2 regions of the Bradyrhizobium sp. NBAIM14 genome follow, and region 2 is predicted to be linked to the other one. Evidence: riboswitches for the same ligand, from Rfam matches in the RefSeq annotation. Region 2 holds a riboswitch; the other holds the start of a gene.
What was found. Region 2 has a riboswitch for S-adenosylmethionine ahead of I6F28_RS22535 (O-succinylhomoserine sulfhydrylase). Riboswitches for the same ligand answer to the same signal wherever they lie in the genome.

Region 1: another riboswitch for S-adenosylmethionine. It lies ahead of metX (homoserine O-acetyltransferase MetX); the one in region 2 lies ahead of I6F28_RS22535 (O-succinylhomoserine sulfhydrylase).

The regions. Positions count from the first base shown of each region.
Region 1 is NZ_JADYVQ010000021.1:4,844-16,210, reverse strand. Features, by position in the region: gene I6F28_RS31675 (prephenate/arogenate dehydrogenase family protein) at 1-280, opposite strand, end outside; gene hisC (histidinol-phosphate transaminase) at 277-1,374, opposite strand; gene I6F28_RS31665 (chorismate mutase) at 1,408-2,256, opposite strand; SAM riboswitch at 2,412-2,491, shown strand; gene metX (homoserine O-acetyltransferase MetX) at 2,586-3,788, shown strand; gene metW (methionine biosynthesis protein MetW) at 3,791-4,453, shown strand; gene I6F28_RS31650 (alpha/beta fold hydrolase) at 4,570-5,433, opposite strand; gene I6F28_RS31645 (TIGR02594 family protein) at 5,647-6,300, shown strand; gene I6F28_RS31640 (MOSC domain-containing protein) at 6,416-7,204, opposite strand; gene clpB (ATP-dependent chaperone ClpB) at 7,444-10,083, shown strand; gene I6F28_RS31630 (nuclear transport factor 2 family protein) at 10,125-10,544, opposite strand; gene I6F28_RS37660 (helix-turn-helix domain-containing protein) at 10,599-11,367, shown strand, end outside.
Region 2 is NZ_JADYVQ010000010.1:3,565-14,931, forward strand. Features, by position in the region: gene I6F28_RS22525 (hypothetical protein) at 1-526, opposite strand, end outside; gene I6F28_RS22530 (2'-deoxycytidine 5'-triphosphate deaminase) at 721-1,842, opposite strand; SAM riboswitch at 1,939-2,018, shown strand; gene I6F28_RS22535 (O-succinylhomoserine sulfhydrylase) at 2,095-3,282, shown strand; gene I6F28_RS22540 (SGNH/GDSL hydrolase family protein) at 3,397-4,386, opposite strand; gene I6F28_RS22545 (SGNH/GDSL hydrolase family protein) at 4,399-5,178, opposite strand; gene I6F28_RS22550 (OpgC domain-containing protein) at 5,178-6,434, opposite strand; gene apaG (Co2+/Mg2+ efflux facilitator ApaG/CorD) at 6,630-7,022, shown strand; gene I6F28_RS22560 (Hsp33 family molecular chaperone) at 7,211-8,218, opposite strand; gene argF (ornithine carbamoyltransferase) at 8,497-9,432, opposite strand; gene I6F28_RS22570 (aspartate aminotransferase family protein) at 9,432-10,640, opposite strand; gene I6F28_RS22575 (GcrA family cell cycle regulator) at 11,100-11,367, shown strand, end outside.

The DNA of each region.
Region 1 (11,367 bases), on a different contig from region 2:
CCGGCTTGAGATGCGGCGCGATCTCCTGCGCTACGGGTCCGCAGGCGCCGACGGGAATGCAGAGGATGACGAGATCGGCATCCCTCACGGCCTCCGCATTGGTCGCCACCACCTGATCGACGATGCCGAGCTCGGCGACACGCGCGCGTGTCTTCTCCGAGCGTGCGGTGGTGACGATTTCACCGGCAAGCCCCTGGAGCTTCGCAGCGCGGGCGATCGAGCCGCCGATCAGGCCGAAGCCGATCAGCGCCACGCGCTGGAAGTGCGCCTGCGCGGTCATTTGCCGCCCATGAAGTCGCGCAAGCCTTCGACGACGAGGCGGTTGGCCTCCTCGGTGCCGATGGTCATGCGCAGCGCATGCGGCAGGCCGTAGTTCTTCAAGCCGCGCAGCACGAGCCCCCGCTTGGTCAGGAACGCGTCGGCGTCATCGGCGGTCGTGCCCTTGTCCGTCGGGAAATGGATCAGCACGAAATTGGCGACGCTCGGCGTCACCTTCAGCCCGAGCTTGCCGATCTCCTCGGTGAGCCAGTTGCGCCAGGTCTCGGTGAACTGCTTCGACATCGCCTGATGCGCGGTATCCTCGATCGCGGCGACCGCGGCATACATCGCCGGCGTCGACACGTTGAAGGGACCGCGGATGCGATTGACCGCGTCGATGACGTGCTCGGGCCCGAACATCCAGCCGATGCGCAGCGCGGCAAGACCGTGGATCTTGGAGAAGGTGTGCGTCACCACCGTGTTCTCGGTGGTGGCGACGAGCTCGATTCCCATCTCATAGTCGTTGCGCGAGACGTAGTCGCAATAGGCGGCGTCCAGCACCAGCAGCACGTGCGAGGGCAGGCCGGCGCGCAGCCGCTTGACCTCGTCGAACGGAAGATAGGTGCCGGTCGGGTTGTTGGGGTTGGCGAGCCAGACCAGCTTCGTCTTCGGCGTCACGGCCTTCAGGATGGCGTCGACGTCGGCGGTGAGGTTGGTCTCCTGGGCGATGACGTTCCTGGCGCCGACCGCCATCGTCGCGATCGGGTAGACCAGGAAGCCGTGTGTCGTCGAGATCGCCTCGTCGCCCTGGCTGAGATAGGTGTGCGCGAGCAGATTGAGGATCTCGTCCGAGCCGGCGCCGCAGATGATGCGGTTGGGATCGAGCCCGAACGAGCGGCCGATCGCCTCGCGCAGCACGCGCGAGGTGCCTTCCGGGTAGTCCTCCAGATGATCTGCCACGCGCTTGAAGGCTTCGATCGCCTTGGGCGAGGGCCCGAACGGCGTCTCGTTGGCGGAGAGCTTGAACACCTTGCGGCCCGGCTCCGGCACCGGGCTCTTGCCGGGCGTGTAGGGCGCAATATCGAGAATGCCGGGATTCGGCACGGGGCGGGACATCTTGGACTCCGGATAGGCTGGGCTGTTCGCGACCTACGATTTCGGCCCGGTCGGGGGCACCGTATAGCGCGTTGCGTGGCTGCCGACGAGGGCCACGGAGCGCACCGAGGCCCCCGCCTCGATCAGGGCAGCCCTGATCTTGTCGATGCTGGTCGCGCCGGTGACCGAGACCAGCAGCGCCGCGCCGTCGAAGGCGGTATCGGGCACGGCCACGATCTCGGCGAGCGGCGACAGCGCGCGGGCGACCTCGGCGTTCCATCCGGAGACGCGCACGCTGAACGTCTCGACCTCCGTCACCAGGGCGCTGTCGGCGACGCGCGAGATCGCGAACACCGGCAAGGCGGCCGGATGGTCGGCGCGCTCGATGAAGGGCATCCGCGCGATGATCTTCGGCGCGCCGTCGGCCTCCAGCTCCAGCCACCATGGCGTGCGGCTCGAGGTCGCCGAGACCAGCGCCAGGTCACCCTTGGATTTTGCCACCGCCTCGACCGCGGCCTGCGCGCTGAAATGGGCGACATAGGGCACGGTGAAGCCGAAATGGAAGCGCGCGGAATCCCGCATTGCCGGCTCGCTCACCGAGACGTCGGCATGCACGGAGAACGGCGCCTGCACATAGGTGAAGGTCGAGATGATGACGCGCCAGATGCTCTCGACCGTGTCGAGCGGCAGGATGCCGCGATGACGCTGCACGATCTCGCGCATCATGGCAGCCTCGCGCGCGGGCCGGAACGCCGAGCCGACTTCCTGGGTCTGCTTCACCTGGATCAGGCGATCGATGATCTCGCCGCGCTGCATGAGGAGGCGATGCATGCCCTCGTCAATCGCGTCGATCTCCTTGCGCAGTTCCTGCAGCGATGGTGGCGCGGGCGGACGTTGGGACATGTCTGGTCGTCGATCGTTCCGATGGGGATGTCCTGATTAGGCAGTCGTGGCGGCGAAAGCAAAGAGAAATGACGTGCTTTGCAGGCGTTGCGGCAGAGGCGAATTGGGCCGATCCGGGCCGCGACTTGACGAAAACCGCCCAAGACGGTAGCTTTTGCCCGTTCCGTGGTCATTTGAGCCGGCCGGCTTGCAGCCACGTTAAAAAACTCGCTAAACAGGCCGGGGACGCTTCCGATCCCGGCCGAACCTATCGTTCAGGCCGGGTTTTTCATGGCCTGATGTCAGCGGCGCGGTCGAGCAGCCAGTCGCAAACGAGGTCGATGTCCGAGATGGGTAGCGTCAAGTCGATACCGAGTCCTGCGATCAGCGCCGACGAGCGGTCGCACGAGGTCGATCATCCAAGCTCGCTGGTTGCGCATTTCGGCACCGAGCAGCCGCTGCGGCTCGATTGCGGCGTCGATCTCACCCCGTTCCAGATCGCCTACCAGACCTATGGCGAGCTCAATGCCGATCGCTCCAACGCCGTGCTGATCTGTCATGCGTTGACCGGCGACCAGCATGTCGCCAACGTACATCCCGTCACCGGCAAGCCGGGCTGGTGGGAGACGCTGGTCGGTCCCGGCCGACCCATCGATCCCAAGCACTACTTCATCATCTGCTCCAACGTGATCGGCGGCTGTATGGGCTCGACCGGGCCGGCGTCGATCAATCCCGCCACCGGCAAGGTCTGGGGCCTGGACTTCCCCGTCATCACCATTCCGGACATGGTGCGCGCGCAGGCGATGCTGATCGACCGGCTCGGCATCGACACGCTGTTTGCGGTCGTCGGCGGCTCGATGGGCGGCATGCAGGTGCTGCAATGGACCGCCGCCTATCCGGAGCGCGTGTACTCCGCGCTGGCGATCGCCTGCGCGACGCGGCACTCGGCGCAGAACATCGCCTTCCACGAGCTCGGCCGCCAGGCCGTGATGGCCGACCCCGACTGGCACGGTGGCGGTTATGCCGACCGCGGCATCCATCCGCATCGCGGGCTCGCGGTGGCGCGGATGGCGGCGCACATCACTTATCTCTCGGACGCGGCGCTGCACCGCAAGTTCGGCCGGCGCATGCAGGACCGCGAGCTGCCGACCTTCTCGTTCGACGCCGATTTCCAGGTCGAATCCTATCTGCGTTACCAGGGCTCGTCCTTCGTCGAGCGCTTCGACGCCAATTCCTATCTCTACCTGACGCGGGCGATGGACTATTTCGACATCGCCGCCGACCATGGCGGCGTGCTGGCCAAGGCCTTCGCCGACATCAAGACGCGCTTCTGCGTGGTCTCCTTCACCAGCGACTGGCTGTTTCCGACCTCGGAATCGCGCGCGCTGGTGCACGCGCTGAACGCTTCGAGCGCGCGCGTGTCATTCGCCGAGATCGAGACCGATCGCGGCCACGACGCCTTCCTGCTCGACGTGCCCGAATTCTTCGACATCTCCCGCGCCTTCCTGCAATCGGCTGGCAAGGCGCGCGGGCTCAACCTCGAGGACCGTTAGCGATGTCCGTGCAGGAAGTGTTGCCGCTGGACGGCGTTGCCGCCAGGCCATCCGGTGATTATCGCGCCGATCATCGGCTGGTCGCCGAGATGGTCAAGCCGGGCTCGAAGGTGCTCGACGTCGGCTGCGGCGACGGCGATCTGCTTCAGCTGCTGGAGACCCGCGGCATCGACGGCCGCGGCATCGAATTGTCGCGCGAGGGCGTCAACCGCTGCGTCGCCAAGGGGCTCGCGGTGGTGCAGGGCGATGCCGACACCGATCTCGTCAACTATCCCGACGATGCCTTCGACTACGTGATCCTGTCGCAGACGCTGCAGGCGACGCGGCAGCCGAAGGTCGTGCTGGAGAACCTGCTGCGCATCGGCCGCCGCGCCATCGTCTCGTTCCCGAATTTCGGCTTCTGGAAGATGCGGCTCCAGCTCCTGATCGGCGGCCACATGCCGCGCACGGAGAATCTGCCGGCGACCTGGTACGACACCGCCAACATCCATTTCTGCACCATCAAGGATTTCGTGCAGCTCTGCGACGAGATCAACGTCAAGATGGAGCGCTCGGTCGCGCTCGATCTCTACGGCCGGCCGGTGCCGCTGAACCTGCCCTGGTGGGTGTGGAACATGTTCGGCGAGCAGGCGGTGTTCTTGCTGAGCCGGGGCGGGGGGAAGTAGTTTCTCTCCGTCATTCCGGGGCGATGCGAAGCATCGAGCCCGGAAACCATCGTCCAACAGCGCCTGCAGCCCGATGGATTCCGGGCCTGCGCCTTCGGCGCATCCCGGAATGACAGCTAGTGGGAAACCAGCGACCGCGGGTCCCGCACCGGCCAACGTCCTGCTTCCACCAGCGTCACGAACCGCTCGACACTCTCGTTGAACAGCGCGGGCTCCTCCAGGTTCAGCACGTGGCCGGACTTCGGAAACATCGCGAGCCCCGCCGCGGGCAGGTGCTTCTTCAGGAACAGGCTGGCGCCCATGCAAGGCTCGTCCTCGTCGCCGCAGATGATCAGCGCGGGTGTTGCCGCGCCTCTGATCGCGTCCGTCATCGTGTAGATCGAGGGACGGCCGCCCTGGAATCCGCGCATGGTGCGCGCCGATCCCATGGCATCGTGCCGCGCCAGTGCGGCGTAGAAATCGGCATGCCCGCGTGGATCCTTCACCAGGAACGGAATCCGGCTCGGCGCCTCGCGCGTGACTTTCGCGACCTCCACCGATCCCAGCGTCTCGAACTGCTCGGCATTGGCGCGGCACTGCGTGCGCCAGGTCTCCAGGTTCTCGAGCTCCGAGCCGGAGCCGACGCCGGCCAGCGTCATCGACAGTGCGCGCTGCGGCGCGTTCAACCCGATCTGCAACGAGGAATAGGCGCCCATCGAAAGACCGACGAGATGCGCGCGCTCGATGCCGAGATGATCGAGCACCGCAAGCGCATCGGTGTAGAAATGCGTGTAGGTGTAGACCTCGCCGTCAGGCACGTCCGACGGCGTGTAGCCGCGCGCCGAATAGGTGATGCAGCGATGGCCACGCGAGAAGTAGCGCATCTGCGGCTCCCAATTGGTGTAGTCCGCCGCGAACTCGTGCAGAAAAAGTATCGGCGTTCCCTGGCCCGCCTCCTCGAAATAGATGCGGACGCCGTCCCTGGTCGTGGCATGGGGCATTAACCGTTTCCCTCTGTTTCAAGCCGTGTTCGAGGATCGCAGTTAATTCTGTTGTCGGCAATGCGGCAGCAGCGCCGAGCACGAACACAAAATCATTGCAGCCATTCGCGGGCGTTGCGTCTTTTTCTCGCCACATCGGGCGGCTTAACGGCCAAACGGATGTCGGCCATTGCACGGGCCGGCGGGAAGTGGGGGTGTCAAGAAGGATGAAGAATGTTCGAGTTGTTTGCGTCTCGCCTGTCGCGTTGTGTTGTCGCGCTGGCGCTGTTCTTCGCGGCGGTCGCCGTGTTCGTTTCTCCGGCCTCGGCACGGCCGTATCATCGTCATAGCGCAGAGCGGCACGGTTACGTGCATCACGCCAGACATCATCACCACGGTCACTATCGCCATCATGCCCGCAGTTCGCGCTTCGAGCGCAGCGCGGCGCAATGGCAGGCAAGCGGCTTCGCCGACACCCAGGCGAGCTATGATCCGAATGCCAACGCCAGCGGTGCCGGCATGAACGGAGGCTTCAGCGGAGGATCGGGTCTCGTCTCCGAGGCACGCCGCCATATCGGCGGCAATCCGACCGGGCGCGGCCGCCTGTGGTGCGCGCGCTTCATGAACATGGTGCTGGAGCATACCGGCCATCGTGGCACCGGCTCCGACATGGCGAGCTCGTTCGCGCGCTACGGCACGCGCATCTCGGGTCCGCAGGTCGGCGCCATCGCCGTGATGTCGCGCGGCCGCCGCGGCGGTCATGTCGGCATCATCACCGGCATCGACGCGCAGGGTAATCCGATCATGATCTCCGGCAACAACGGCAACCGAGTCCGCGAAGCCCCGGTCTCGCGCGGCAAGATCTATGCGTATGTGATGCCGAACTGAGCCTCGTCATTGCGAGGAGCGCTTGCGACGAAGCAATCCAGACTGTTTCCGCAGATGCATTCCTGGATTGCTTCGCTGCGCTCGCAATGACGGAGTATGTTGAGACGGCGTTAGCTCACAGCAGCTTCGGCTCTTCCACCGCCACCACATCGCCGACGCCGACGTCACCGTCGGCGATCACCTCGGCATAGATGCCGCAGTCCATATGGCCGAGATGGCGCGAGAGCGTGGGCGGGATTTCGAGATCGCGCTTGGCGGTCTCGGGGTCGACATTGGTGGCCGGGCAGCGGACGATGCGCTTGATCACCTTCAGTCTGGCCTGCCCGATCGCGAGCGTCTGGCCGACGAGGTCGAGCTCCGACCAGGCCGGCCAGCCTTTCACGTAGAGATTGGCGCGGAAGCGCAGCGGATGCACGGCGACGCCGCCGAGCATGGTCTCGATGGCGCGGACGCTGTCGAGATTGATGATGGAGACGACCTTGCGGGCGACGTCGGAGAAGCTGTGGTCGCGGCCGGAGAGAATTTTGGGCGGGCCCTTCAACTCGGGCTGAAAGTTCTCCGTGAAATAGGCCTCGATGGCGGCGCGCCCGGCGGCGGTCTCGAGATCGCCGCTGGCGACGATCTGGCCGTCCTTGCGGATGGTCAGCACGTTGGTTTCGTCGTCGAACCGGCTGTCGAGCTCGGCCAGCCGCTCATTGCGCGCCAGCATCAGAAACTGGATTTTCGGCTTCCATTCGGGCGCCTCGGGGTTGAACCCGCTCGGGCCGTTCTCGATGGCGTAGCGGCGGTCGGCCGGCAGGGTCTGGCCGACCCGCAAAGGAACGTGCGACAGGCGCTCCGGCGTCAGGCCCTTGATCGGGTAGCGGTAGAGGCCGGTGATCTCGGCGGTATGGCTGGCTGTCATGCCGCTACTTAAGGGATTCGGCCCGCGACCGCCAAGCCCGCCCGTCCGCGCACGAAATTGTGAAGTAGCCTCTTTCGCATCCGCAACCTGCTTCCCACATCTGGCCCAGGCCGGCGGCAACGCCAGCAAAAGACGACCGTTACCGGTTGAGAAACGTCAATGCGGTAATTGGAAACCCAATGAAGATGCCGTTTGGGGTGCCTTAGAGGGCCCCGAGGGCAGGCCGAGGGACAGAAAAGATGAATATCGAGAAGTATACCGAACGCTCCAGGGGCTTCATCCAGTCCGCGCAGTCGCTCGCCATGCGCGAGGGGCACCAGCAGTTCTCAACCCTGCATGTGCTAAAGGTCCTCTTGGACGACAATGAGGGGCTCGCCGCCGGTCTGATCGACCGCGCTGGCGGCAATTCCCGCGCAATCCTGAAGGCGACCGAGGACGCCCTCAACAAGGTGCCGAAGGTCTCCGGCGGCGGTGCCGGGCAGATCTATCTCGCGCCCGAGCTGGCCCGCACTTTCGATGCGGCCGAAAAGGCCGGCGAGAAGGCCGGCGACAGCTTCGTCACGGTCGAACGGCTTTTGCTCGGGCTCACGCTGGAGAAGACCAGCGAGGCCGGCACCATCCTGAGCAAAGGCGGCGTCACGCCGCAAAACCTCAACGCGGCGATCGAGGCGCTGCGCAAGGGCCGCACGGCCGACAGCGCGACCGCTGAGAACGCTTATGATGCCCTGAAGAAGTATGCCCGCGACCTGACCCAGGCCGCGCGCGACGGCAAGCTCGATCCGGTCATCGGCCGTGACGAGGAGATCCGTCGCACGATTCAAGTGCTCTCGCGCAGGACCAAGAACAATCCCGTCCTGATCGGCGAGCCCGGCGTCGGCAAGACCGCCATCGCCGAAGGCCTCGCGCTGCGCATCGTCAACGGCGACGTGCCGGAGAGCCTCAAGGACAAGAAGCTGCTCTCGCTCGACCTCGGCGCACTGATCGCAGGCGCGAAATACCGCGGCGAGTTCGAGGAGCGGCTGAAGGCCGTGCTGCAGGAAGTGACCGGGAGCGAGGGCACCTTCATCCTGTTCATCGACGAGATGCACACGCTGATCGGCGCCGGCAAGGGCGACGGCGCGATGGACGCCTCCAACCTGCTCAAGCCGGCGCTCGCGCGCGGCGAGCTGCACTGCATCGGCGCGACCACGCTCGACGAATATCAGAAGCACGTCGAGAAGGACGCCGCGCTGGCCCGGCGTTTCCAGCCGATCTTCGTCAGCGAGCCCTCGGTCGAGGACACCATCTCGATCCTGCGCGGCTTGAAGGACAAGTATGAGCAGCATCACGGCGTGCGGATCACCGATTCCGCGCTTGTTGCGGCGACGACGCTGTCCAACCGCTACATCACCGACCGCTTCCTGCCCGACAAGGCGATCGACCTCATGGACGAGGCCGCGGCGCGGCTGAAGATGCAGGTCGATTCCAAGCCGGAAGAGCTGGATTCGCTCGACCGCGAGATCATCCGGCTCAAGATCGAGCAGGAGGCGCTGAAGAAGGAAAGCGATGTCGGCTCCAAGTCCCGGCTCCAGACCCTGGAGAAGGACCTGGCCGAGCTCGAGGAGAAGTCGGCGGCGCTGACGGCGCGCTGGAGCGCGGAGAAGAACAAGCTCTCCGACGCCCAGAAGCTGAAGGCCGAGCTCGACGGCTTGCGTGTCGAGCTCGCCAATGCGCAGCGGCGCGGCGAATTCCAGAAGGCCGGCGAGCTGGCCTATGGACGGATCCCGCAGCTCGAGAAGCAGCTTGCCGATATCGAAGCCAAGGAGAACTCGGGCGAGATGATGGAGGAGGCGGTCACCGCCAACCACATCGCGCAGGTGGTCTCGCGCTGGACCGGCGTGCCCGTCGACAAGATGCTGGAAGGCGAGAAGGAGAAGCTCCTGAAGATGGAGGAGCAGCTCGGCAAGCGCGTCGTCGGCCAGGCCGAGGCCGTGCGTGCGGTCGCAACCGCCGTGCGCCGCTCGCGTGCCGGCTTGCAGGACCCGAACCGCCCCACCGGCTCGTTCATGTTCTTAGGGCCGACCGGCGTCGGCAAGACCGAGCTGACCAAGGCTCTCGCGGAGTACCTGTTCAACGACGAGACCGCGATGGTCCGCCTCGACATGTCCGAATACATGGAGAAGCACTCGGTCTCGCGGCTGATCGGCGCGCCTCCGGGCTATGTCGGCTATGACGAGGGCGGCGCGCTCACCGAGGCGGTGCGGCGCCGACCCTACCAGGTGGTGCTGTTCGACGAGATCGAGAAGGCGCATCCTGATGTCTTCAACGTGCTGCTGCAGGTGCTCGACGACGGCCGCCTGACCGACGGCCAGGGCCGCACCGTCGACTTCCGCAACACGCTGATCATCATGACCTCGAACCTTGGTTCGGAATATCTGGTGAACCAGCCGGAGGGCGAGGACACCTCGGCCGTGCGCGAGCAGGTGATGGGAATGGTGCGGGCGCACTTCCGCCCCGAATTCCTCAACCGTGTCGACGAGATCATCCTGTTCCACCGGCTGCAGCGCAGCGAGATGGGCCGCATCGTCGAGATCCAGTTCGCGCGGCTGCAGAAGCTCCTGACCGATCGCAAGATCGTGCTGAGCCTCGATGCCGCGGGCCGCGACTGGCTCGCTGCCAAGGGCTGGGATCCCGCCTACGGCGCAAGGCCCTTGAAGCGGGTGATCCAGCGCTACCTCCAGGACCCGCTCGCCGAGATGATCCTCGCCGGCGACGTCAGGGACGGCGACAATGTCGCGATCTCGTCCGAAGGCAATGTGCTGACCTTCAACGGCAAGGCGCCGCAGACCGCCGAGATCACCCAGTTCGAGGCGCCGGTGGCGAAGCGGAAGCTGAACTGATGAAATACACGCCCTCCGCGCCAAACTCGCGGAGGGCGTTTTCAATCCGCTAAGAACGCGTCCACCACTGCCTGATCGCGGTCGTAGACCCAGCATTCGCTCAGCAGGCCTTCACGCACGGCATAGACCAGCAACCGTTCCAGTTCAGCCGTGCGACCGTCCCGGCTGAATGATTCCCGTGCGAGAATGGCGCCGCGCCGCGGCCCGGCCATCACGTCATCAATGGCGAGCAGTTTTCGGTTGGAGCGGCGTGCGACCTCGGCCAGAGTGGCAAGCGCGGCCGCCTTGCCGCGGTGAGTGCCGGCGAGCGGATTATGGCCGGCATAGTTCAGCATGAATTCATCGTGGTAGCAGGCGGCGATCGCGGCGCGGTCACCGGCCTGCCAGGCGGTCGCGTAGCGCGTGACGGCGGCGCGGATCGCGGCGATTTGTGCGGCGTCATCTACCAGAACTCTGTCCATCGATATGATCTCCCGGGTCATCGGCAGCGCTGTGCCGGTGCGCTATGATGAGGCATGACCTCGCCTTCCGGCTTTCAGGAACTGGCTATCAGCACGCCGCCCAGCGGCGGACCAAAGAGGGCGCGGATGCTCGATTGGGACGCGCGGCTGCTCTATCTCGGTCCAGCCTTCGGGCTGACGCCCCACCGCAATGCCACCGGCGTGCTGGCCGTCGCGCTCGACGGGGCGATAGGCGTAGCTAACGATCCGAGGGCGCGCTCACCGTCTTATCGCGAGACCCGCAGCGTGCTGATCATGCCCAACAGTCTGCACCATCTCCGCACCGATGCTGGACGGATGGCCTTCCTCTATGTCGATCCCCTCGGCCGCGATATCGAGGCGCTTCGCTCACGAATGAAGGAGGTCGGATCGAGGGCCGCGTTCGACATGATCGACGAGAGGTCGGTCGTCGCGCTGTTCGGCGCCATCGCGGAGCGACGCCTCGCATCTGAGGACGCGCAGCAAGCAGCCCGCGATATGCTTGGGATCGGATCAAGTCCGCAGCCAGATGCAAGAATTGCCGCCGCCATCGAGCGGATGCGCGAGCAGCCCAGCGGTTCGCACACCCTTGCTGAACTCGGCCGCAGGGCCGGACTTTCGTCCTCGCGCTTCCTGCATCTTTTCAAGGACGTCACGGGTGTGCCGCTCCGCCGCTACCGGATCTGGTCCCGGATCGGCGCTGCCGCGCGGGCGGTCGCACAAGGCCAATCGCTGACCGAGGCCGCGCATGACGCGGGCTTTTCCAGCTCCGCGCATTTCAGCACGGCCTTCCGCGACATGTTCG
Region 2 (11,367 bases):
GGTCGAGCTCGAGCGGATGGTCGTAGAGATGGTAATAGCCTTCGAGCCCGTCCTGGCCGTCGACGCTCTGCTTGGTGCAGACGAAGCCGAGCCTGAGGTCGCCGAGGGCCGCGCCATTGTTGGCGTGCCAGCCGCGCAGCATGGCGCGTGAGACTTCGCCCGGCACGCCACAGATCGCAGTGCCCTTCCAGATCCAGCGCGGCGGCGGATAGCGGATCCAAGCCTTGGTGTCGCTCTCGTACATGTATTCGACATGAACGCCGCCGATCCAGTTGGAGAGATAGTGGTATTGCGCAGCCGCGACCGCCGGCGGCAGATGGTCGATCCCGAGCTTGCTGAGCCCCGGCAGGAAACGCTCCTGCTGCTGGCGACGAAGCACGCGGAAGACGAACTCTGCGGCATCCGCCGTGCCGCGGCGCGTGACGACGGTGAGGATCAGCCCGGTGAAGTAAGCGTGATAGAGATCGGCGACGGCGCGCCAGCGCTTCCATTGCGCGTGCTGCGCGAGGTCTGGTGCGATAGTCATGTTCGCTCCCGGCTTGTTGTTTTGCGGGAGTGTGTCATCGCGGATCGGGTGACGCAACCGGACGCGCTCTCGGTGTTATCGCCCGCGAAGGCGGGCGATCCAGTACTCCGAGATGGTCATGCTTGAATCGAGAGGCCGCGGCGTACTGGATTCCCCGCCTCCGCGGGGAATGACAGCGGTGGGTGAGGTTAGCACTACACCCTGAAATGCTTGCTGAGCTTCAGGCCTTGCGCCTGGTAATTCGAGCCGATGCGCTGGCCATACATCGCGTCGGGGCGGGCCAGCATCTTCTCGTAGACGAGGCGGCCGACGATCTGGCCGTGCTCGAGGATGAACGGCACCTCGCGCGAGCGCACTTCCAGCACGGCGCGCGATCCCAGCCCGCCAGCGCCGGCATAGCCGAAGCCGGGATCGAAAAAGCCGGCATAGTGCACGCGGAATTCGCCGACCAGGGGATCGAACGGCACCATCTCCGCGGCGTAGTCGGGAGGCACCTGCACCGCTTCCTTGGAGGCGAGGATGTAGAACTCGCCGGGGTCGAGGATCAGGCTGCCGTCGGGACGCGCCGAGATCGGCTCCCAGAAATCCTCCACCGCGTAGCCCGCGCGGCGGTCGACATCGACGACGCCGGTGTGGCGCTTGGCGCGGTAGCCGACGAAGCCGCTCGCCTTCTCGCCGGAGAGATCGACCGAGACGGCAACGCCGCCCGAGAGATCGGCATCGTCGATGTCGACGAGACGCTCGCTGGCGTGCAGCGCATCGAGCTCGTCGGCATTGAGGATGGCATCGCCGGTGCGGAAGCGCACCTGGCTGAGACGCGAGCCCTCGCGCACCAGCACCGGAAACGTCTTCGGGCTGATCTCGGCATAGAGCGGGCCGTGATAGCCGGCGCCGATCATGTCGAAGCGACGGGTGCCGTCGGCGATCACGCGGGTGAAGACGTCGAGCCGGCCGGTCGAGCTCTTCGGATTGGCGGCAGCGACGATCTCCGGCGGCAGCGCCAGACTCTCGAGCAACGGCACGATGTAGACGCAGTTGGTCTCGAGCACCGCGCCGTCGGCGAGGCTGAACTCGTGCAGCTTCAGCTCGTCGATGCGCTCGGCCACGGTGGCACCGGGCCCGGGGAGGAAGCTGGCGCGGACCCGATAGGCGATGTCGCCGAGGCGCAGATCGAGGCTCGCCGGCTGGATCTGGCTCTCGACGAAGTCGTAGGCGGGCAGGATGAGACCTTCTTCCGCCATCGCCGCTATCATGCGGTCGGGCAGGATACCATTGGCGTCGGCGGCGACCGTGAACGTCAACCGGGGGGTCCTCATCAGGGGCCGAATGCATCCGGACATGCCGGAAATACAAGTCTTTTACGGCTATCCGATGGACGCCTTGACGGAAAGGGCATTGCGGAATATGAGCATCACTTATCCCGTGGTGATTTGAGCCGGCCGGCTTGCAGCCACGTTAAATAAGTCGCTAAACAGGCCGGGGACCTCTGTGATCCCGGCCCGTGGAGATATCCAGGCCGGTTTTTTTGTGACCGTTTTCGCCTCGACGGTCATGTCGGAGAGGGTCCTATGTCGAAGTCGTCTGCCACTTATCGCCCCGAAACCCGCCTGGTCCATTCCGGCACCCTGCGCTCGCAATATGGCGAGACCTCGGAGGCGCTGTTCCTGACGCAAGGCTATGTCTACGCCAGCGCGGAGGAGTGCGAGGCGCGCTTCAAGGGCGAGGATCCCGGCTTCATCTATTCGCGCTATTCCAACCCGACGATTGCAATGTTCGAGCGCCGCATGATCGAGCTCGAGGGTGCCGAGGCCGCGCGCTCGGCGGCAACCGGCATGGCGGCGGTGACGACCGCGATCCTGGCGCCGCTCAAGGCCGGCGATCACGTGGTCGCCTCCCGTGCGCTGTTCGGCTCCTGCCTCTACGTCATCCAGGACCTGTTGCCGCGCTACGGCATCGAGGCCACGCTGGTCGACGGGCTCGATCTCGACCAGTGGCAACGCGCGCTGAGGCCCAACACCAAGACGTTCTTCCTGGAGAGCCCGACCAACCCGACGCTGGACGTGCTCGACATTCCCTCGATTGCCGAGATCGCGCACAAGGGCGGCGCGCGGCTCGTCGTCGACAACGTGTTTGCAACCCCGATCTGGCAGAGCCCGCTCGCGCTCGGCGCCGACGTCGTCGTCTACTCTGCGACCAAGCACATCGACGGCCAGGGCCGCTGTCTCGGCGGCATCATCCTGTCCTCCGAAGCCTTCATTGCCGAGCACATCCACAATTTCATGCGCCAGACCGGCCCGTCGATTTCGCCGTTCAATGCCTGGGTCCTGCTCAAGGGCCTGGAGACGCTGGGCGTGCGCGTGCGCGCGCAGACCGACAATGCCGCGCGCATCGCCGAGGCGCTGGCCAGCCATCCCAAGATCTCGCGACTGGTCTATCCCGGCCGCGCCGATCATCCGCAGGCGGCGCTGGTGAAGAAGCAGATGCGCGGCGGCTCGACGCTGGTCGGCTTCGAGGTGAAGGGCGGCAAGGCGGCGGCGTTCCGTGTGCTCAACGAATTGAAGCTCGCCAAGATCTCCAACAATCTCGGCGACGCCAAGAGCCTCGTCACGCATCCGGCGACCACGACGCATCAGCGCCTCAAGCCGGAAGACCGCGCCGCGCTCGGCATCAGCGAGGGATTTATCCGCTTCTCGGCGGGGCTCGAGCACGCGGATGACCTGATCGAGGATCTCACCGCGGCGCTGGAGAAGGCGTGAGGGAAGCGAGGTCTCGTAGGGTGGATTAGCCGAAGGCGTAATCCACCTCTGCTGCATCCGCGGAGATAGACAGTGGTGGGTTACGGCTTCGCCTAACCCACCCTACGCACCCTCTCACATCGGCCGGTACGTTCTCACATCGGCGGGCACGCTCACACCGAGCTTGATCTGGCCGACGGAGCGGATGATGTCGTCGCCGAGCAGCTGGGCGAAGCAGGCATAGCCCCAATCGTTCATGTGCAGGCCGTCGGCGATGACGAAGCCCTCGACCGGGATCGACTGGTTCTCGTGCCAGTCGCGCATCACCTCGAAGCGCGGGAAAATGCCGACCTTGCGGAGCTCGGCGACGTTGCCGAGCAGCTTGATCATCTTGCCGGCGCTCTCCTTGCGCTGGTTGACGGCCGGCGAATATTGCGGATCGACCAGCACGATGTCGGTGCCGCCGGCGGCCTGAATGCGGTTGATGCCGTCCTCCACCAGCTTGACGGTCTCGCCGGGATCGAGATTGCGCAGCACGGCGTTGGTGCCGACCTGCCAGATCACGAGATCCGGATGCCTGTCGATCACCTGCGTCTGCAGACGCTTCATCATCTCGGGGGCGTCCTCGCCGCCGACGCCGGCATTGATGACGCTGATGTCGGCAGTCGGATAGTGCCGGCGCAGCTGCGCGGCGAGACGATTGGGGTAATTGAACTCCGGCGAGCTCGCGCCGAACCCTTGAGTCGACGAGGAGCCGAACGCGACGATGACGACGGGCTGGCCGGCGACCAGCTTGCTCGCAACATGCGGCAGCGAGCCCATCGCCTTGGAGCCGCCCTTCGGCGGCAGGCAGGGCACGCGGCTGAAGATGTCGGCGGCGGACTTTGCGACCTCCTTCACCTTGTCGATGGCGCGCGAGGTGACGCCGCGCTGCTCGGGCGACCTCGCGGCGACGGTGGTCTGGGACGGCGTAGCGGGCGCGGGATCAGGCGACTGGGCGGGTGCGGGGGTCGCCGGCTGTGCAGCCGGCGTCTGCGCATGCGAGGCGGGCGTCAGCAACAACAGCACTGCTGTTGCAGGCACGGCCAGCCATGACGTCAGGCAAAAAGGGCGGAGAGAACTCATTAACGCTAGACCTCAATTTTGCTGCTGGGCCGGCTCCAGATGAGCAGCGTCAATCACGAACTGTGCCAACGCCCGGCCAAGGCAATCATGGACCTGCTTCGCCAGCTCAGGCCCGCGGGACGGGTTGAACAGGTCGAACTGGCCCTGTTCATTCCACTGCCGCATGATCGCGAAACGATCGAACAGCGGGATGTCGTGCTCCTGTGCCACGACGCGCATATTATCGAGAAAAGGCTGCGCCGAGATCATGGTCTCGGTGCGCGGGCTATATTGCAAATTCATCAAGACGACGTCCGCCCCTGACTTTTGCAGCGCAACAACCCCGTCGGTCACCGCGCTACGAAATTCGTCGGGATCGATGGATCGGATAGCATCCACGGTCCCGGTCTGCCAGATGACCAAAGTAGGCGTTTTTGCTTCCATCAGCTTAACGAAGGTGGACGCGGTCTCCTCTGCCGTTTTCTTGCTCTGTATTTCTACGGAGACGTGCACCGGCTCGGAGGGCGGCAGTTTCTCCTTGAGGATCGCCTCCATGCGCGCCGGATAGGAGCTGCTCTCCGACGACGGAATCGTGGTCGAGCGGCTGCCGATCACCAGGATGTCGAGCGGTTTGCCGGCCTTGATCGCCTCGGCGACCTTGGGCAGCTGGCTTTCGCTGGTCAGCAGATAGGACGGCAGTTCGCAGGCCGCAGGCATAGGGGATGCGGCAGACGTGGCATCGCCCGCGCGCGCCGTGGGCGCGGCGAGGTTACCGCATAGCAGGACCAGGCTCAGGAGAACCTTCGCCTTCATCAGCCCCCTCCCGCCAGATCGGCGTTGCCGACGGCGTTTTTGGTTTTCGCACCGCTCTTGTCAGCCACACGCTTGTACCACGAAATGACCCAGGCCACCCCCCACATGATCAGGACTCCGGAGAGGCTAATCAACGCATGCATGACCGGCCCGCCGGAGATTTCGGCGAGGACGAAATGGCCGGCAAAGGCCAGGAAGACGCCGAGGCAGAAGATCTCGAGCGAATGCTGACCACATAGAATCAATGGTCGTAGCCAGCGCGATTTCAAGCCCGGCCAATCGCGGGGCAGGAAGCGTACGGTCAGCGCCGCCAGCGCCAGGAAGTGCGCGAAGCGCAGCACGTCGAGGTCGGTCTTGTCGATCGGATACATCCATTGTTCGATCTGCTTCGGCATGAACTGGGAGAGCTGGGGCACGTACCAGGTCAAGGTCACGTAGAACGCCGCGATGAGATAGGCGATCGAGATCCACATCGTCACGGGCGAGGCCAGGATGCCCGACATGCGACGCGCACCTCCGAGCGCGCACCAGGCACCAAACACGAACAGCAATTGCCAGGCGAACGGATTGAAGGCCCAGAAGCCGTTCGGATAGGCCGACAGGTAAAGGTCGTACTCCCAGGTCACCGCGTAGAGCAGGACCGACAGCCCGAGCGTGACGTCCGGCCGCCATTTCATCGACCACAGGATCAGCGGCAGCGCCAGCATCAGCACGATGTAGAGCGGCAGCACGTCCATGTTGACGGGACGGAAGCGCAGCAGCAGCGCCTGCACGATGACGACGTCGGGCTGCTTGAGGAAGTCCATGATGCCCATCTCTTCGGTGTAGAGCGGGTTCTCGAACCTGGTCGCGACATAGGAGATCTCGGCGAGGAAGATCGTGAACAGGAAGACGTGGGCGACGTAAATCTGCCAGACCCGGCGCAGGATGCGCGCGGTGGCGATGAGAACGCCGCTCTCCAGCATGGCCCGGCCATAGACGAAGGCCGCGGTGTAGCCGGAGATGAAGATGAAGATCTCGGTGGCGTCGCTGAGGCCGTAATTGCGGATCGTGAACCAGGTCAGCAGACTGGGCGGCAGATGGTCGATGAAGATCAGCCACAGCGCGAGGCCGCGGAACAGATCGAGCCGGAGCTCGCGCTCGCCGATGGCGGGCAGCGTGATGGCCGGCGCTGCGGCGCGCGCCTTGGTCCCTGCGGGCTTGGCGCCCGCGGTTCCTGCGATGGTCGATCCCGTCACTTGGTCGGCAATGGTCATCGGGGCCTGGAAACCCTTCCGCAAATCGCGACGTTGAAGCAGTGTAATGGTCCGGCTGTCGTCTCGCAAAGCGTCCGGATCACATCAGGGTGTCTCCCTCGGTGGTGTGCTTTCCCGCCAATTCTGGCGGGACGATGTCGCCAAGGCGCCCGCGGGGGTTTGGTTCCCGGGGCGGATTTCGGTATGATGACAGCCATGTACCGCGCCGTGACCCGCCAGATCGAAGTGACCGTCGAGCCGAACTTTGTTCCGGAGCAATCGTCGGCCGACCGCTCGCGCTACTTCTGGTCCTACACCATCGTCATCACCAATTCGGGCGAGGAGACCGTGCAGCTCAAGACGCGGCACTGGATCATCACCGATGCCTCCGGCCGCCAGCAGGAGGTGAAGGGCGAAGGCGTGGTCGGCGAGCAGCCGATCCTCGCCCCCGGCGAGCGCTTCGAATACACCTCCGGCGTGCCGCTCTCGACCGCCTCGGGCTTCATGACCGGCCGCTACCAGATGGTCAGCGAAACCGGCGAACGCTTCGAGATCGACGTGCCGACGTTTTCGCTGGACAGCCCCGACAACAAGCGGGTGTTGAATTAGAGAGGCGAGTTCGCCGTAACACTCACAACTGTCATGCCCCGGCTTGACCGGGGCATCCAGTACGCCGCGGCCTCTCGTTTCGATCAGCATCGTCTCGGAGTACTGGATCGCCCGATCAAGTCGGGCGATGACACCGCGCGTGTGGCACTGCTCCACTCGACATTGCGAGTGCAGCGACGCGGGTAGGCTCAGGCGTCCTCGACGCCCGCCTCGTGCGGCGTGAACTGATACACCGACGAGCAGAACTCGCAGGTGACGACGACCTTGTCGTCCTTGACCATGGCGGCGCGGTCGTCGTGCGAGAAGCTCTTGAGCATCGCGGCGACCGCATCGCGCGAGCAGGAGCACCGCGCCTCGAGCACCTGCGGATTGAACACGCGCACACCGCGCTCGTGGAAGAGGCGGTAGAGCAACCGCTCGCCGGAGAGCTCGGGATCGATCAGCTCGACGTCTTCGACCGTCTCGATCAGCGAGCGTGCCTCGACCCAGGCATCGTCTTCCGCGACGCTGTGCACCTCGGTGCCGTCGGGCGCATCGCCGGGATGCAAGTCCGCCTGCCGCGCGCGCTCCGGCGCCTTCGGCAGAAATTGCATCAGCATGCCGCCGGCGCGCCAGCGATGCTTGCCGCCGTCGCTCGAGCGCCACTCCTCGCCGACCGCGAGGCGCACGCGCGTCGGGATCTGCTCGGAGCGCAGGAAATATTCGTGGGCGGCGTCTTCCAGGCTGCCGCCGTCGAGCGCAACCAGGCCCTGGTAACGGCTCATGTCGGGGCCCTGGTCGATGGTCATGGCGAGATGGCCGCGGCCGAGCAGCGTGCCGGAATCCTTGGCCGTGCCCAGGCGCGAGGCGTCAAAGCGCGCATAGGCGCGCAGGCGGTCCGGGGCCTTGTAGTCGACCACCAGGAACGACACCGGACCGTCGGTCTGCGCCTGAAGAATGAAGCGGCCCTCGAATTTCAGCGTCGAGCCGAGCAGCGTCGTCAGCACGATGGCCTCGCCGAGCAGCTTGCCCACGGCTGCGGGATAATCGTGCTTGGTGAGGATGTCGTCGAGCGCGGGGCCAAGCCGCACCAGGCGCCCGCGCACGTCAAGCGCGTCGACCTCGTAAGGCAGCACGGCGTCATCGATCGGAACCGATGATGGCGCGCGAACCGGGCCTTCAGGCCCGGTGTTCATGTCAGGAGATTGGGAAACCATGGCGCTTTATCTGGGGTCGGAGGGCGGAAATGGAAGGGGGCGCGTTCCGGATGCGATGAGGGTGCACAACGCTACAGCAAGCTCGGTGTCGTCCCGGGGCGCGCAACGCGCGAGCCCGGGACCCATAACCACAGGACCACGTCATCGAGCGAGATGGCAACTCCGACTCTTCGCCAAACGACTTCCTGTGGTTATGGGTCCCGGATCTGCGCGCGCTTTTGGCGCGCTTGTCCGGGACGACAATTGCGTGTGAGGCCGCAGCGGGGCCTCTGGCGGGCCTACTTCACCGCGTCGAAGCACCAGGCCAAAATGCCCTTCTGCGCGTGCAGGCGGTTTTCGGCCTCGTCGAACACGACCGATTGCGGCCCGTCGATCACCTCGTCGGTGACCTCCTCGCCGCGATGGGCCGGCAGGCAATGCATGAACAGCGCATCTCGCTTCGCCAGCGACATCAGCTTGGCATTGACCTGGTAGGGCTTGAGCACGTTGTGGCGGTGCTCGCCCTCCTTATCGCCCATCGACACCCAGGTGTCGGTGACGACGCAATCGGCGCCGCGCACGGCGGCTTCCGGATCGGTGCCGAGCACGATCGGCGCGCCCGTCGCCCTGATCCAGTCGCGCATGACCTTTTTCGGTGCGAGCTCCGGCGGCGTTGCGACATTGAGCTGGAATTTGAAGCGCTCGGCGGCATGGGCCCAGGACGCCAGCACGTTGTTGTCGTCGCCGGTCCAGGCCACCGTCTTGCCCTCGATCGGGCCGCGATGTTCCTCATAGGTCATGAGGTCGGCCATCACCTGGCAGGGATGCGAACGCCGCGTCAGACCGTTGATGACGGGCACGGTGGCGTTGGCCGCAAGCTCCAGCAGCGCATCATGGTTGAGGATGCGGATCATGATGGCGTCGACATAGCGCGACAGAACCCGCGCGGTGTCGGCGATGGTCTCGCCGCGGCCGAGCTGCATCTCGGCGCCGGTGAGCATGATCGCCTCGCCGCCGAGCTGGCGCATGCCGACGTCGAACGAGACGCGGGTGCGGGTCGAGGGACGCTCGAAGATCATCGCCAGCGTCTTGCCTTCGAGCGGCCTGACCGGCTGCTGCGCCTTCTGCTTCGCCTTCATCGCCGAAGAGGCGGCGAGCATGCTCTTGAGCTCCGAGAGCGGCAGCTCGTTGATGTCCAGGAAGTGCTTGGGAGCTTTGTTGGGCGTCGTGCTCATCAGCTTGCCGCCCGCTTGGTCTGGCTGGAGGAGATCGCAGCGCAGGCGCGCTCTAACCGGCCGACGCTGTCCTCGATCTCCGCTTCCGTGACGATCAGGGGCGGCAGGAAGCGCACGACATTGTCGCCGGCCCCGACGGTGAGCAGCTTTTCGGCGCGCAGCGCCGCGACGAGATCGCCCGAGGGCACCACCGCTTTGATACCGATCAGGAGGCCCTCGCCGCGCACCTCGCTGACGATTTCGGGATGACGATCGATCACGGAGGCGAGCTTCTGCTTGAGCAGCAGCGACATCTTCTGCACGTGGTCGAAGAAGCCGGGCTTGAGCATGACATCGAGCACGGCGTTGGCAGCCGAGATCGCGAGCGGATTGCCGCCGAAGGTGGAGCCGTGCGAGCCGGGCCCCATGCCGGCCGCCGCGTCCGCGGTCGCCAGCACCGCGCCGATCGGAAAGCCGCCGCCGAGCGCCTTGGCGAGCGACATCGCATCCGGTGTGACGCCGGTGCGCTTGTAGGCAAAGAGCTCGCCGGTGCGGCCCATGCCGGTCTGCACCTCGTCGAAGGCGAGCAACAGGCCGCGCTCGTTACAGAGTTCGCGCAGCGCCCTCAGGAAGGCGTGAGGTGCAGAACGAACGCCACCCTCGCCCTGGATCGGCTCGATGAGAATGCCGGCGGTGTGCGGACCACTCGCCTTCTTCACGGCGTCGAGGTCGCCGTGCGGCACCTGATCGAAGCCGTCCATCGGCGGACCGAAGCCCTCGAGATATTTCGCAGAGCCGGTGGCGGCGAGCGTCGCCAGCGTGCGGCCATGGAAGGCACCCTCGAAGGTGATCATGCGGTAACGCTCCGGATGCCCCTTGGAGAAGTGATGGTGGCGCACCAGCTTGATCACGCCTTCCAGCGCCTCGGCGCCGGAATTGCAGAAGAACACGAAGTCCGCAAAGCTCTCATTGCAGAGGCGGCTTGCGAGCTTCTCGCCGTCAGGGCTCTGGAACAGATTCGACATGTGCCAGAGCTTGGTCGCCTGCTCCTGCAATGCCTTGACCAGCGCGGGATGGACATGGCCGAGCGCATTCACCGCAACACCCGAGGTGAAATCGAGATAGCGATCGCCGTTGGTCGCGATCAGCCAGCAGCCTTCGCCGCGCTCGAAACCGAGGTCGGCCCTGGCGAAAACGGGGAGCAAATGCGGCGCTGCGCTGTTAGTCATGACGTCACTTGAATGTTGCGGACGGTGTGAGGCATGCATTGCGCGACGCACCATCGACCGGCCCCGGAAAACGAAACGTGCCGCCTTTTAAGGGCGGCACGTGGCACTATCTTATGCCTGGCAAGACGGGTGTCAATGCCGCCCGGAAAGCCTCGCGAAACGCTGATTCCGTAGTCTTGCGGTGCCGATTTTGCGGGTTTTTCACCACGGAACATGTGGAAGCGAGTCGGCGGACTCTTGCGCGGGAGTCACGCCATATTGTAGCGTTTGGACTGTCAGATACGACATCTCGTGCAGCAGTTCTGATCCCAGAAGTCCTCATGTACCGGCGTAAACGTTCGGGCGTCTTGAGCGCGCCCGGCGAGCCTTAAGGGATTCTGACGGCACGGGTTTTTCAAGGCTAAAGCATTCGCTGCGAAGGCCCCAGGATGGCAGGCGCGCAGCGAGGGAAAGGGTGCAATGACGGTTTTGACCTGGTCCGATGATCGCGTCGAGCAGCTGAAGAAGCTCTGGGAGGCCGGACTTTCGGCCAGCCAGATCGCGGCGGAGCTCGGCAATGTGACCCGCAATGCCGTGATCGGCAAGGTGCACCGGCTCGGCCTGTCCGGCCGCGCCAAGAGCCCTTCATCGGCAGCGCCGCGGCCGCGCAAGGCACGGCCCGCGCAGCATATGATGCGGGTGACCCGCCCCGTCGCGCGCGGCAACACCGCGCTGGCGCAGGCCTTCG